DNA from 4 places in the Oleiphilus sp. HI0128 genome. Region 2 is predicted to be linked to each of the others. Evidence: predicted binding sites of a transcription regulator. Region 2 holds the regulator's gene; each other region holds the start of a gene.

The links. The regulator sigma-54, encoded in region 2, starts transcription at its own class of promoters, with help from an activator protein. The targets are predictions, from matches to a motif close to TGGCACNNNNNTTGCTNT.
Region 1: A3763_RS29385 (pilin) is a predicted target of sigma-54. The motif match lies at 1,081-1,098, and genes of this name have one in related genera.
Region 3: glnK (P-II family nitrogen regulator) is a predicted target of sigma-54. The motif match lies at 1,938-1,955, and genes of this name have one in related genera.
Region 4: A3763_RS28240 (PEP-CTERM sorting domain-containing protein) is a predicted target of sigma-54. The motif match lies at 1,163-1,180, and genes of this name have one in related genera.

Annotation. Positions count from the first base shown of each region.
Region 1 covers NZ_LWGG01000167.1:14,850-17,971, reverse strand. Annotated here, with positions in the region: gene pilB (type IV-A pilus assembly ATPase PilB) at 1-786, opposite strand, end outside; gene A3763_RS29385 (pilin) at 1,298-1,780, shown strand; gene A3763_RS02185 (helix-hairpin-helix domain-containing protein) at 1,888-2,226, opposite strand; gene A3763_RS02180 (nucleoside-diphosphate sugar epimerase/dehydratase) at 2,427-3,122, shown strand, end outside.
Region 2 covers NZ_LWGG01000778.1:2,744-5,865, reverse strand. Annotated here, with positions in the region: gene ptsN (PTS IIA-like nitrogen regulatory protein PtsN) at 1-35, opposite strand, end outside; gene hpf (ribosome hibernation-promoting factor, HPF/YfiA family) at 62-370, opposite strand; gene A3763_RS11040 (RNA polymerase factor sigma-54) at 473-2,017, opposite strand; gene lptB (LPS export ABC transporter ATP-binding protein) at 2,328-3,053, opposite strand; gene lptA (lipopolysaccharide transport periplasmic protein LptA) at 3,066-3,122, opposite strand, start outside.
Region 3 covers NZ_LWGG01000987.1:12,085-15,206, forward strand. Annotated here, with positions in the region: gene A3763_RS16385 (ammonium transporter) at 153-1,412, opposite strand; gene glnK (P-II family nitrogen regulator) at 1,480-1,818, opposite strand; gene A3763_RS16395 (hypothetical protein) at 1,958-2,254, shown strand; gene A3763_RS16400 (accessory factor UbiK family protein) at 2,247-2,495, shown strand; gene A3763_RS16405 (YifB family Mg chelatase-like AAA ATPase) at 2,690-3,122, shown strand, end outside.
Region 4 covers NZ_LWGG01000439.1:5,571-8,692, reverse strand. Annotated here, with positions in the region: gene A3763_RS05395 (hypothetical protein) at 1-356, shown strand, start outside; gene A3763_RS28240 (PEP-CTERM sorting domain-containing protein) at 426-1,097, opposite strand; gene A3763_RS05385 (hypothetical protein) at 1,407-2,024, shown strand; gene A3763_RS05380 (NADP-dependent isocitrate dehydrogenase) at 2,279-3,122, shown strand, end outside.

The sequences.
Region 1 (3,122 bases), on a different contig from region 2:
TAGCTTAATACGTCCATCTTGAGGAATTCGCCGCTCAGAAATATCCAGCTGGGACATAACCTTTAAACGGGCTGATATCTTGGGGGCCAGTTTAATGGAGGGCTTTGAAACTTCGTGTAATATACCGTCTGTACGGTAGCGAACGCGGTAGCTTTTTTCATAAGGTTCGAAGTGTAAATCTGATGCGCCAGTTTTGATTGCGTCGAGTAGCATCTTGTTGACGTATTTAACAATCGGCGCATCATCCGCATCACTAGCCGACACTTCATTGTCTGAGTCATCGCTCTGATCAACATCGATGTCGTCAAGGTCTGCATCGTCCAGATCGCCCATCGTTGTATCCTGCGACTCAAGATACTTCTCGATGGCTGCATTAAGCTTGTCATCTTCAACGAGTATTGCGTCAACACTTGCGCCTGTATGAAACTTGATTTCATCAAGGGCAATAATATTGGTTGGGTCCGATACCGCAATAAAAAGCCGATTGCCACGCATAAATAAAGGCAGGGCATGGTGTTTTCTAATTAGCTTTTCATCAACCACCTTTTCGGGGAAGGATTCTTGCTGAAAGGCATTTAGGTCCAAAACAGGCATACCAAATTCTTGCGCAGCAGAAAATGCTAGGTCCTTGGCTTTAGCCGCTTTTGCTTGAACCAGATGGGAAACCAGTGATAAATTGTTCTGATGAGCGTGTAGCTGTGCTTTTCGGGCAGTTTCTTCATCGAGTAACTGATCCAAAACAAACTTTCTGGCCAAGCCAGTAAGTGTCGTGTTTTCTGCTGTCATGGGGCTTCTTTGCTTGAGTTAAATTCACCATTTAGATGCACAAACTAATGTTTGGACTAAATAACTGGCTTTAAACGGTTTAGCGCTTGCTGATAAACGCATACATATATAAGGAAGTGTAGTGGAAGTTTTCAGATTTAAAAGAAAGCTTCGCATAGTGTGAGTAACTGACAAATATTGTCACTTCCTGTCATCAAGAGTATGGTCCAATACTTGTGATAATACTTCAAGGTAATTCTATAAAAGAACTGTAATCTACTGACTAATAAGGGAAATAATATTAATATTTGTAATTGGCACGTTGCCTGCTATTGTTTAAGTGTCGGTACGCAGAGTGTGAAGACTGATTGCAAACGCTTAGAAGAGCAAGCAACTTTCCTGACGCGAAGCCATCCTTAAGGGTAGACTCAAGTTTACCTTTAAAGATGGGTTCCAGATTGAAGGTAGTAGTAAAGCAAACAGGCTACTAAAACAATCGAGCGGCCATTTATACTAAATCTGGAGATATATTATGAATATGAAAAAGAATCAGCAAGGTTTTACGCTAATTGAATTGATGATCGTTGTTGCGATTATTGGTATTTTGGCAGCGGTTGCCATTCCTGCTTATCAGGATTACACGATTCGAGCGAAAGTAACTGAAGGTATGGTTTCTGCGGCTGCGCTGAAAATTGGAGTAACAGATATGTTCGCTGATAGTGGTGTAGCTGGTATTGATTCGTATGCTGCTGTAGTTGCTGGGGACCAAGCGAACTTGAAGACTGGTTCAATTAAGGCAATCACTATTGATAAGTCTACAGACACAAATCCAGGAACAATCACTATTGATATGACTCTGATTCCTGCGATCTCTGGTGCAGGTAATCTTGCCTTCGTACCTTCGATTGGTACAAATCCTTTAGCGGATGCCAATGCAGCGGGAACAATTGTTTGGGCTTGTGATACTGCAGCAACAACAATTGCTGATAAATTCCTACCAGCGACTTGTAAGTAATCGCTACATAGGAACTAGCTAGCCTTTAAGGCTGCTAACGAGAAACCCCGGCTTAGTCCGGGGTTTTTTGTGTCTGAAAGGTTGATAAAAACATAAAGATTAATGTTTTACTCAAGACTAAGTAAGTGTTCATTCTTGCTTAATGTACTTTTGCCTATACCTTTTACTGCAACTAACTCTTCGAGGCGGGCAAACTCACCATAGCGCTCACGATAGTCAACAATGGCTTCAGCTTTTTTTAAACCTACGCCTTTCAATGCTTTGGCAATAGTTTGAGCATCTGCGCTATTGATGTTTATGGCCTTACTGGTTTGTATTGAACTATTTGGTTCATTGTCTGCATAGCTAATATTGCTGAAAGAAAGCAGCAAGCTAAACAAAAAAGGGATAAGCAGGCGGGGAGGGATGTTTGCGATGTTGTTAGAAAGAAAAGAGTTTGATTTCATAAGTTCGCTCCTTGCGTTAATAGAATCAAGTGCATGAACGGCTATTGAGCAATCCGTGTCAAAGCTTGTGTCATGCAAGTTCGATATTAACGGCTTCAGAGGCGATAGTGAATACTAATTCTATGATTATTCCTAATTAATTTAACTCACTGACACAATTAGCGACAATCACTATTGTATTCACTAAGGACTTGGTTAAAATGAAGTCAGGCGCTCGCAGAAGCGCTCAGAAACTGGAGAATGATAAGGATAAATCGGACGTGCTAAGTAAGTTGTTACACCTTCCCCGGTACCAGAAACGCCTGGTTACGGTTTTTGCAGACAGTCTTTGTCTACCTTTCGCCTTATGGATGGCCCTAAGTTTACGTTACGATGAACTTTATTTGCTTGAAAATAGCTCCGTATTGTTAGTCGCTTTTGTCACCGTTTTTACCAGTATTTTTGTTTTTGCGCGTCTCGGTTTATATCGGGCTGTTATTCGCTATATGAGTAATCATGCTTTACTGGCGATTATTTCTGGTGTTTCTATCTCTGCTATTATGTTGGCGGCTTTGGGCTTTTTATTTCAGGCGCCGATTCCTCGTTCCGTTCCCATTATTTACTGGTGTTTAGCGATGATCTTTGTCGGAGGGACGCGTATGTTAGCTCGCTCTCTGGTACACCGCGATATGATGAAATCCAAAGATCGGGTGATTATCTATGGTGCGGGTAAGTCTGGCTTGCAGCTAAGTTCGATACTTTTTCATGGCAAGCAGGTTCAGCCAATTGCTTTTATTGATGATGATATTAGTAAGCACGGTAGCATTCTTAACGGTATCCGCGTTTATTCACCCGAGAATATTTCTGAGGTGCTCAAGCGTTATGGTGCGCAGAGTATTTTGTTAGCCTTGGGCCAT
Region 2 (3,122 bases):
AAGATGGCCTCGATAGTAATTTTATTTTCAGACATTTTTCGACTCTAAAGATCGCTAATAACTAGCGTGCTGCTGCGCCGTGTGCGCGGTCAACTTTCTTTTCCTTGTGCTTAAGAATTTGACGGTCTAGCTTATCAACTAGCTGGTCGATAGCGGCATACATGTCGTCGTTCTCGGCGTGGCCGTGGATATCTGCACCAGCGATATGTAGCGTTGATTCAGCAATATGTGCTTGTTTCGATACAGAAAGGGTTACCTGTACGTTGCTAATGCCGCCAATATGGCGCTCTAGCTTTTGCAATTTGGTTTTCACATATTCTTTAAGTGCATCAGTTAAATCTACATGATGGCCAGTGATATTTAATTGCATAGTATTCTCCTATCATCGTTATTTTTAGCGAGAGTTGAATATTGACTCACTTTTCGCTTATCAAATCAACTTGCTGCAGGCAGCAAGTTATCAAATATTGTATTAAACCAATCTTTTTCTTTCGTTCGATGGGGGGATCGACATCGCTTCGCGGTATTTTGCGATAGTGCGGCGGGCGACGTTAATTCCTTGCTCTTTCAACAAGTCGGCAATCTTGCTATCGCTAAGAGGTTTTTTAGGGTTTTCTGCTGATATTAACTTCTTAATAATTGCGCGAATCGCTGTTGACGAGCACTCTCCGCCAGTAGTTGTGCTGACGTGGCTTGAGAAAAAGTATTTGAGTTCAAATATGCCTCGTGGCGTATGCATGTACTTTTGTGTTGTCACACGAGATATGGTGGACTCATGCATTTCTACCGCTTCAGCAATATCATGTAAAATCAGCGGCTTCATCGCTTCATCACCATAGTCAAGGAAGCCTTGTTGGTGAGCTACTATCTTACTTGCCACTTTTAGAAGCGTCTCGTTACGACTTTGTAGGCTTTTAATAAACCACTTTGCTTCTTGAAGTTGATCCTTCATAAAGGTGTTGTCGTTACTGGAGTCAGCTCTCTTTATAAACGAAGCATAATTTGCATTGACCCTTATTTTTGGCGCAATCTCTGGGTTGAGCTCAACTTTCCAGCGTCCTTTTTCTTTCTTTACGACGACATCTGGCACAATGTACTCAGGCTCGGAAGAAGCAATGGATTCACCTGGTTTAGGGTTCAAAGACTGAATTAGAGAGATAACCTCTTTCAGTTCATGCTCTTTAAGGCGGCTGCGTCGCATTAGTTGAGCGTAGTCTCTTGATCCTAATAAGTTCAGGTAGTGGCTGATTACAAGCTTTGCTTGTGGTAGCCAGGGCGTATCTTTTGGTAGCTGGCGTAACTGTAGCAGCAAACAGTCGGGCAGGTCTTTGGCAAATACCCCAGGTGGATCAAAGTGCTGCACGCGTTTTAAGACGGCTTCAACTTCATCTAATTCAACCGGGTCTTCGTCATCTGAGTTGTGCAGCCCCTCGTGTATCTCTTCAACGGTATTCGTTAGGTAGCCGTCTGTATCTGTTGCGTCGATTAATGACATCGCAATGTATCGGTCGCGATCAGACATGGGGGTAAGGTTAAGTTGCCAATCTAGATGATCTGCAAGAGACTCGGTAGCAGCGTTTCTTTGTTCGAAGGCATTGTTGTCATCTTCGGGAACGGGACCACTGGGCGCATTGTTTGTATATATGTCATCCCAAGCCGTATCAACAGGCAGATCTTCCGGTATAGTATCTGACCACTCTTCACTAGGCGTGTCGGCTTCATTGCTAGCAGGTGCTTCGCTCGAACTGGTGTCTGTACTACTGCTTTGTTGGTTGTCCTGAGAGGCGTACTCGTTGCCATCATTTTGATGACTTTCATTCTGATTTTCTTGTTTATCACTTGTATTTCCAGGCTCGTTGTTATCGTCCTGGAGTTCGAGCATAGGATTAGATTCCAATGCTTCTTGTATTTCGTTTTGAAGGTCAAGAGTCGACAATTGTAGCAAGCGGATTGCTTGCTGCAATTGAGGTGTCATTGTCAGTTGTTGACCGAGCTTTAATTGGAGAGAAACCTTCATGTTCATGAGGATGTCACCAACTTAAGACTTAAATTTTGAATCATGTATTGTCGCTTATTATATTTTGCGGAAATGGTCGCTGTGAATAAACGTATTTATATTTACTTCATTTACACAAGTGTAGTGCGAAGATAGCAAAGTGTGAAACAAATAAAAGTATATTTACGTTACCAGCCTACAAATAATTGTTTTAGATCAAGTTATCGTCTTGTTGACGTGAAAATTGCATGCTACTCATTTCTAAGCTGAAAGTCATGCTTAATTGTTTGTATATGCTGTTCGAATCGAATGCTATGAACTAGCCACTGGCTTATAATTTGAATTGATTGCCCAAGTAGACTTGTTTGACCTTTTCATTATTCAGAATGTCTTCAGCACTTCCTGAAGCAATGATATGGCCATCACCAACAATATAGGCTTTTTCACAAATATCCAGCGTTTCTCTAACGTTGTGATCGGTTATGAGTACGCCGATATTTTTACTTTTAAGGTGAGAGACGATTGACTTGATGTCGTTGACCGATATTGGGTCGACACCTGCGAAGGGCTCATCGAGTAGAATGAAGTCAGGCTCCATTGCTAAAGCTCTGGCTATTTCCACTCGCCTACGTTCACCGCCTGACAAGGCCATGCCAAGACTATCTTTGATGTGAGTGATGTGAAACTCTTCGAGTAAGGCTTCCATTCTTTGTCGCCTTTCGCTGCGAGAAAGATCTTTTCTAATCTCTAGTACCGCCAGGATATTGTCTCGAACACTTAACTTTCTAAATATTGAAGCTTCCTGGGGCAGGTAGCCGACACCGTTTCGTGCCCTATCATGCATAGCCATGGATGATAGGTCGGTATCATTAACTGATATCTTGCCTTTATCATGCTTAACCAGGCCTACAATCATATAGAAACAAGTGGTTTTACCAGCACCGTTAGGGCCGAGCAGCCCGATCACTTCACCGCTGTTGATAGTCAGGGAAACATCTTTAACTATTTGGCGTTTATCATAGGCCTTGGCTAGGTTTTCTGCTTTTAAAGTTTTCATTGTTGCTCAGGTCTATTGCTTTTGCTCGGCACCGGACTCGGCATTTGGAGCAGGTTCGAGTGGCAGTTT
Region 3 (3,122 bases), on a different contig from region 2:
TTGGCGAGGAGTTAACAACAATAGTCTAGAGCTGCGGAAGTATCAATGTCTTGATAGTAATTATATGTGTCTTTTGTTGGCTGCTTTGACGCAAAAGGCGGGCATAAAAAAGCGCCTACAATGAGGCGCTTTTTAGTTTGTTTAACTCGAGATTAGTCGCGAGTAAACTCTGGGTAAGCTTCCATACCACACTCAGAGATATCAACACCTTCGTACTCTTCTTCGTCAGTTACTCGGATGCCCATGATTGCTTTAAGAACGCCCCAAACAATCAAGCTACATACGAATACCCAAACAAAGATCGTTAGTGCACCAACCAGCTGGCCAGCGAATGTAGCGTCAGCGTCTGATAGAAGTACTGCGAAGATACCCCATAGACCTACTACACCGTGTACCGAGATTGCACCAACAGGATCGTCAAGCTTAAGCTTATCAAGTGTTACGATTGAGAATACTACGATAACACCACCGATCGCACCAATGATCGTTGCTAGTAGTGGAGAAGGATCAGCAGGCTCTGCAGTGATCGCAACCAAACCTGCTAGTGCGCCGTTCAATGCCATTGTAAGGTCAGCCTTACCGAATAGAATACGTGCAACGATCAATGCAGCGATCAAACCACCTGCCGCAGCAGCGTTAGTGTTCAAGAATACGCTTGCTACTTCGTTAGCTACTTCGATACCACCCAGTTTAAGAGTAGAACCACCGTTGAAACCGAACCAGCCCATCCACAGGATGAATGTACCTAGCGTTGCTAGAGGAAGGTTCGCACCTGGGATAGCGTTAACCTGACCGTTAGCACCGTACTTGCCTTTACGAGCACCTAGCATGATAACACCAGCCAATGCTGCTGCAGCACCTGCCATGTGAACGATACCTGAACCAGCGTAATCGCTATAGCTACTGAGGTCGTACATACCGAACACAGAGTTACCACCCCAAGTCCAGCCACCTTCCATTGGGTAGATGAAACCCGTCATAACAACTGCGAATGCTAGGAAAGCCCAAAGCTTCATACGCTCAGCAACCGCACCCGATACGATAGACATTGCCGTTGCAACGAATACGACCTGGAAGAAGAAGTCAGAAGCGCCTGAGTAAACAGAGTCACCGCCGAAGCCGTTTTCAGCAGAATCTGCTAGAGCTTGAGCAACGTCTATAGTTGCAACGCTGTCAGTACCTGATAGGAAGAAGCCGCCGCCATACATGAACTCGTAACCACAGATTAGGTACATGGTGCATGATACTGCAAACAGTGCAACGTTCTTGGTTAGGATCTCAGTGGTGTTCTTGGCGCGAACCAAGCCTGCTTCCAGCATGGCAAAACCTGCTGCCATCCACATAACTAATGCGCCGCACACCAAGAAATAAAAGGTGTCCATTGCATACTGCAATTCATAAATGTTGTTCATTACGTTTTCCATAAGGAAATCTCCGTACTGTATTCTAAAAAATTAGTTGCTTAGTGATGAATGAGATTTAAACCGCATCAGTGCCGGTTTCACCGGTACGGATTCGAATAACTTGCTCAAGCGGTGAAATGAAAATTTTACCGTCACCAATTTTGCCGGTATTAGCTGCTTTGCTGATAGCTTCAACAACTTGGTCAACCAAGTCGGAACCAATGGCAACTTCAACTTTAACCTTAGGAAGAAAGTCAACAACGTACTCAGCGCCACGGTATAATTCCGTGTGACCTTTCTGACGGCCGAAACCTTTAACTTCAGTTACGGTAATACCTTGTACGCCAATTTCAGACAATGACTCACGTACATCGTCCAGCTTAAATGGTTTGATTATGGCAGTTACGAGTTTCATGGATATCTCCTGTGCTGTCGCTGCAATATTTACTAGTTAAAAAAATGTGTTTTAGTTCTTGTTTGCTATTCAAAATGAAAAACGAATCTCTCATTCGGAATAACAAATCTGATCGGTATATAGCAGGGGGTGTGCCAGTTTGAAAAAAAGCTTATATAACAGTTACATAAGATTAAGTGTTATTGTTGAGTGGTGGTTTTGTTGTGGTCTTGTGGTGCGGGCTTGGATTTGGCGCACCATAATGACGCAATATCTGATGCGGGTTGGCGGCGAGCGCATCTCTTTGGTGATTTTTATAGGGGGAGGATCTGATTATTTGAAAATAGATCTGTCCTTTTTAGGGTTGTGGGTTTCGCTGGCAGGGCGTGTTAGAATAGCTCTTTTGTTTGATGTAGAAAGAATGTCCCAGGCATTCCAAGGAGCGTTTGTTGCTTAGCCCTCAAGAAGTACTTAACACCATCCACGAACAGGTTAGTCAGATATTACCTGACGCCGGAAAGTCGGCTCAAGAGGATCTGACTGCGCAACTGAAAATTCTTATTAATGGTGTCATTTCCAAGCTGGATTTAGTCACTCGTGAGGAGTTTGAGACTCAGCAATTGGTGCTGGAAACAACACGCGCCAAATTGGAACAACTAGAAAAAGATTTTGCTGAATTAGAGAAAAAGTCAGCTTGATTTAATGACGAACAGATGGAACTTGTTCGTTCTTGCACTGTACTTATGCAGTGCTTGCACTACTGAGGGGCATAATGCTGCTGATCTAAAATGGCGCAATAGTTAATACAAAGCGTATTAATGAGGCGCTTTCCGGTCTACCTGATACAGCTCCTTACCTTCTTAAACAGATATGAACTTAGCAAAGGAATGCGATGTCGTTATCTATTATCTATACCCGGGCTCAGCTCGGTGTCGATGCACCTTTGGTGACAGTCGAAACTCATCTCTCAAATGGTTTGCCATCCCTAGCGATTGTTGGGCTTCCAGAAATGGCTGTTCGAGAGAGCAAAGAAAGGGTACGCAGTGCCTTAATCAACTCTGGCTTCGAATTTCCGAATCGGCGTGTGACCATTAACTTGGCGCCTGCAGACTTGCCTAAACAAGGGGGACGATATGATCTGGCAATTGCTATTGGAGTCCTGGCTGCGACAGGTCAAATAGACTCGGAAAAGCTTGGTGAAAGTGAGTTTATTGGTGAGCTGGCCTTAACCGGAGACTTGCGCCCGGTTGCCGGTGTATTACCCACGGCTATTGCCAGCGTAAAAGACGGCCGATGTTTATTTATCCCATATGGTAACGCTGATG
Region 4 (3,122 bases), on a different contig from region 2:
TTATTCCTATCGGTCGAGCGAGCGATGCGTATGGTTATTCTCAGGCTAAGACTCCTGTTTGGGGAGAATATGTAGCTGACGCCGGGAGCACCTTTGCAGATCGCGATGATTTTGATGATGCGATTGATTTTGTCGGTTGGTATATGAATCGAAGTAGCAAGATAAACAAGGTTAGTAAATGGGATGCCTACGCACAATACCTAAATTATCACGAAGGGCATGGTGGTTATCGTAGAGCTAGTTATGAAAAAAAACCTTGGCTAAAAAAGGTAGCGAAGAAGGTTGAGGCTCGGGCTAAAAAATATAGTGAGCAATACTGGTCGTGTAAAGATGACTTAAATAGTGGGTGGTTTTAGACAAGATTGATAGGCATAAAAAAACCTCACAAATGCGAGGCTTTTTTATTATTACTTGCGAGTGCTAGATTAAGCTTGCTTACGACGAGCGAAACCTAGACCAGCCAAACCAAGACCTAGAAGAGCTAGAGTGCCTGGCTCTGCAACTGATACTTCGAATGACTGGTGGATGCCGTCACCGCGCGATTCTACGATTACGCCGTCAACATTTTTGTACTTCGTATATGGCTTGCTACCAACTAGAACGTTTGGTGTTGCATAGTTTTGGCCGATGAAGATGCCGAAGCCTTCAGTGCCTGGATCTGTTGTGTTGTCTTCCAGGTCAGCAAAAAGGCTTGAACCCAAGTTAAAGCGAGTAAGCTTTGTGTCTTTGTCAAGGTCAAAGGTAAACCCATCATAGCCATTGCTATTTGTTTTTGCAGTCCAGTTGATAGTATTGCCCCAGTTGCTTGTAGAGGTGTAGTCACTGCCGTCAAAGCTAATGGTTGTAGCTGTAGGAGAGCTGCCATTTACGACTTCGAAGCTACCAAACCATGTGGCGTTTGATGATACATTTGGGCTTCTCCAACGAACATTCCATTGATAGTCATTGCCTTCAGTTGTCCAAAGGTAATAACCGTTTCCTTGTGAGCCAAGGTTGATGTTTGTTGCGGACGTTTCACCAGTGTACTGAGGTGTTGCAAGAGCGCATACAGAGGTAACTGCTAAAGTTGCTGCTGCTAAAAGCTGCTTAAGTTTCATGTAATTTTCCTTATTTGTAATTAAATGACGACTACAAAATAGTCCGTTAATTATAACTGTTGTTCAAAGCATTAGTTGTGCCAATGATCCATAAAATATATATATAACAGTAGGATAAGTTATTTGATATTTTTCTTTCTATGGTTTTTTTGTTTATTGTGTAAAAAAAGCTGACAGTTATTTAAGTGTTCAGAAATGGGTGGCGTGTTACTATGTTTATCAGTGATTTAGAAGTTTATCGGCAGGTGTTGAGAGCGAATGCCAGCCCATCTATAAATAGGGTGAGATTAAATTGTGGCTCAGATAGAAATGAAATTACTATTGTTGATGTGTTTGCTGGGCCTGTTATCGGCCTGTTCAACAACGACGTCAGACGCGAGGCAATATTTAGTTAATGCGAGTAATGCTAAGATTTCATCTTCTGCCTTGCATGTTGATAGAAGTCAGTTGATTCTTGCGTCTCAAGAAGGTGGGGGGCTTTATGAGCTGCATCACTCGTCGCTTGAGGTCGGTCAAATGTTCGCGAATGTGGCCTCAAAGTTTGGGTTTAGAAAAGCTTCTCCAGAAGAAGCAACTTATGTGGCGAAGTTGATATCTGCCTTCCCTGATGGCGGTGCGTGTGAAGGGCTTGGTGATGCGGCAAGTGATGGTGCGTCTTATACGGCTTCAGTGCTGACTTTTGGTATTTTACCAGCATCGGGCTCTCACTGTTATTTGGTGGCTTTGGAGCTCTATGAACGTATCGGGGGGGAGTTGCTATTGGTGGGAGAGTTTTTTGCTAATAAGGGGCGTGTTGATGTTTATGCTGGGGCAAATGAAATCGAAAGTTACTCCTTAATTGTTACTCGACGTGATGAGGTCCTGGCTTTAGAAACGTCAATTGCAGCGCTTTTTCGTCAGATGATTCTGGATGGAGCATTCGAGTAATAGAGGGCCAAAACCTCAGCAGAAAACTTGAATGAAGGATATCGCCTTTATTGACATAATTATGCCATCTTATTTCAGTACTATCTCTTTTGAATTTGTTATAAAACTTAAGTAGAAGGGGAAATTTCTTCCTTTTTTAGCTACACTAGCGTTTACGCATAATTTTCGCTGGGTCTGGTGATCACGAGTTGTCAGGTCCTCAGTGTGTAAAATTAGTTCCATTGGTTATCCTACCGGTACAGTTTGGGGAAAAAATGACAACAGAAATATCCAAGATTATCTACACAAAAACAGATGAAGCGCCAGCACTGGCAACCTATTCCTTACTTCCTATACTCAACGCTTTCACTTCCGCCGCTGGCGTGTCCGTTGATGAGAGCGACATTTCTTTAGCTGCACGTATCTTGGCAGCCTTCCCCGAGAAACTGACTGAAGAGCAACGCGTACCAGACGCGTTAGCTGAGTTGGGCGAATTAACGCTACATCCGGAAGCCAATATTATTAAATTGCCGAATATCAGTGCATCAATTCCTCAGTTGAAAGAAGCAATTAAAGAGCTACAGGATCAGGGTTATGATATTCCTGAGTACCCCGACGAAGCTGGCAGCGAGCAAGAAACAGAGATTAAAGCAAAGTATGCCAAAGTGTTGGGTAGTGCGGTAAACCCTGTTCTGCGTGAAGGTAATTCAGATCGTCGCGCGCCACCTTCCGTTAAAGCCTATGCGCGTAAATATCCACACTCCATGGGTAAGTGGAGTCAGGCGTCACGTACACATGTTGCCCATATGCGTAGCGGCGACTTTTACGACCAAGAGCAGTCTACGGTAATTGAAAAAGCTGGCAATGTTCGTATTGAACTTGTTGAAGCAGATGGAAAAGTGACCGTACTTAAAGAAAAGACAGCTGTCATTGAGAAAGAAGTGATCGATGGCATGTTTATGAGTGTTAAAGCTTTGCGTCAGTTCTTTGAAGAAGAGATGGAAGGTGCAAGAAGAGCTGACTTGTTGTTCTCTCTACATGTTAAAGCCACCATGATGAAGGTCTCGCATCCGATCGTATTTGGGCATGCGGTTACTGTTTACTTCAAAGAACTTTTTG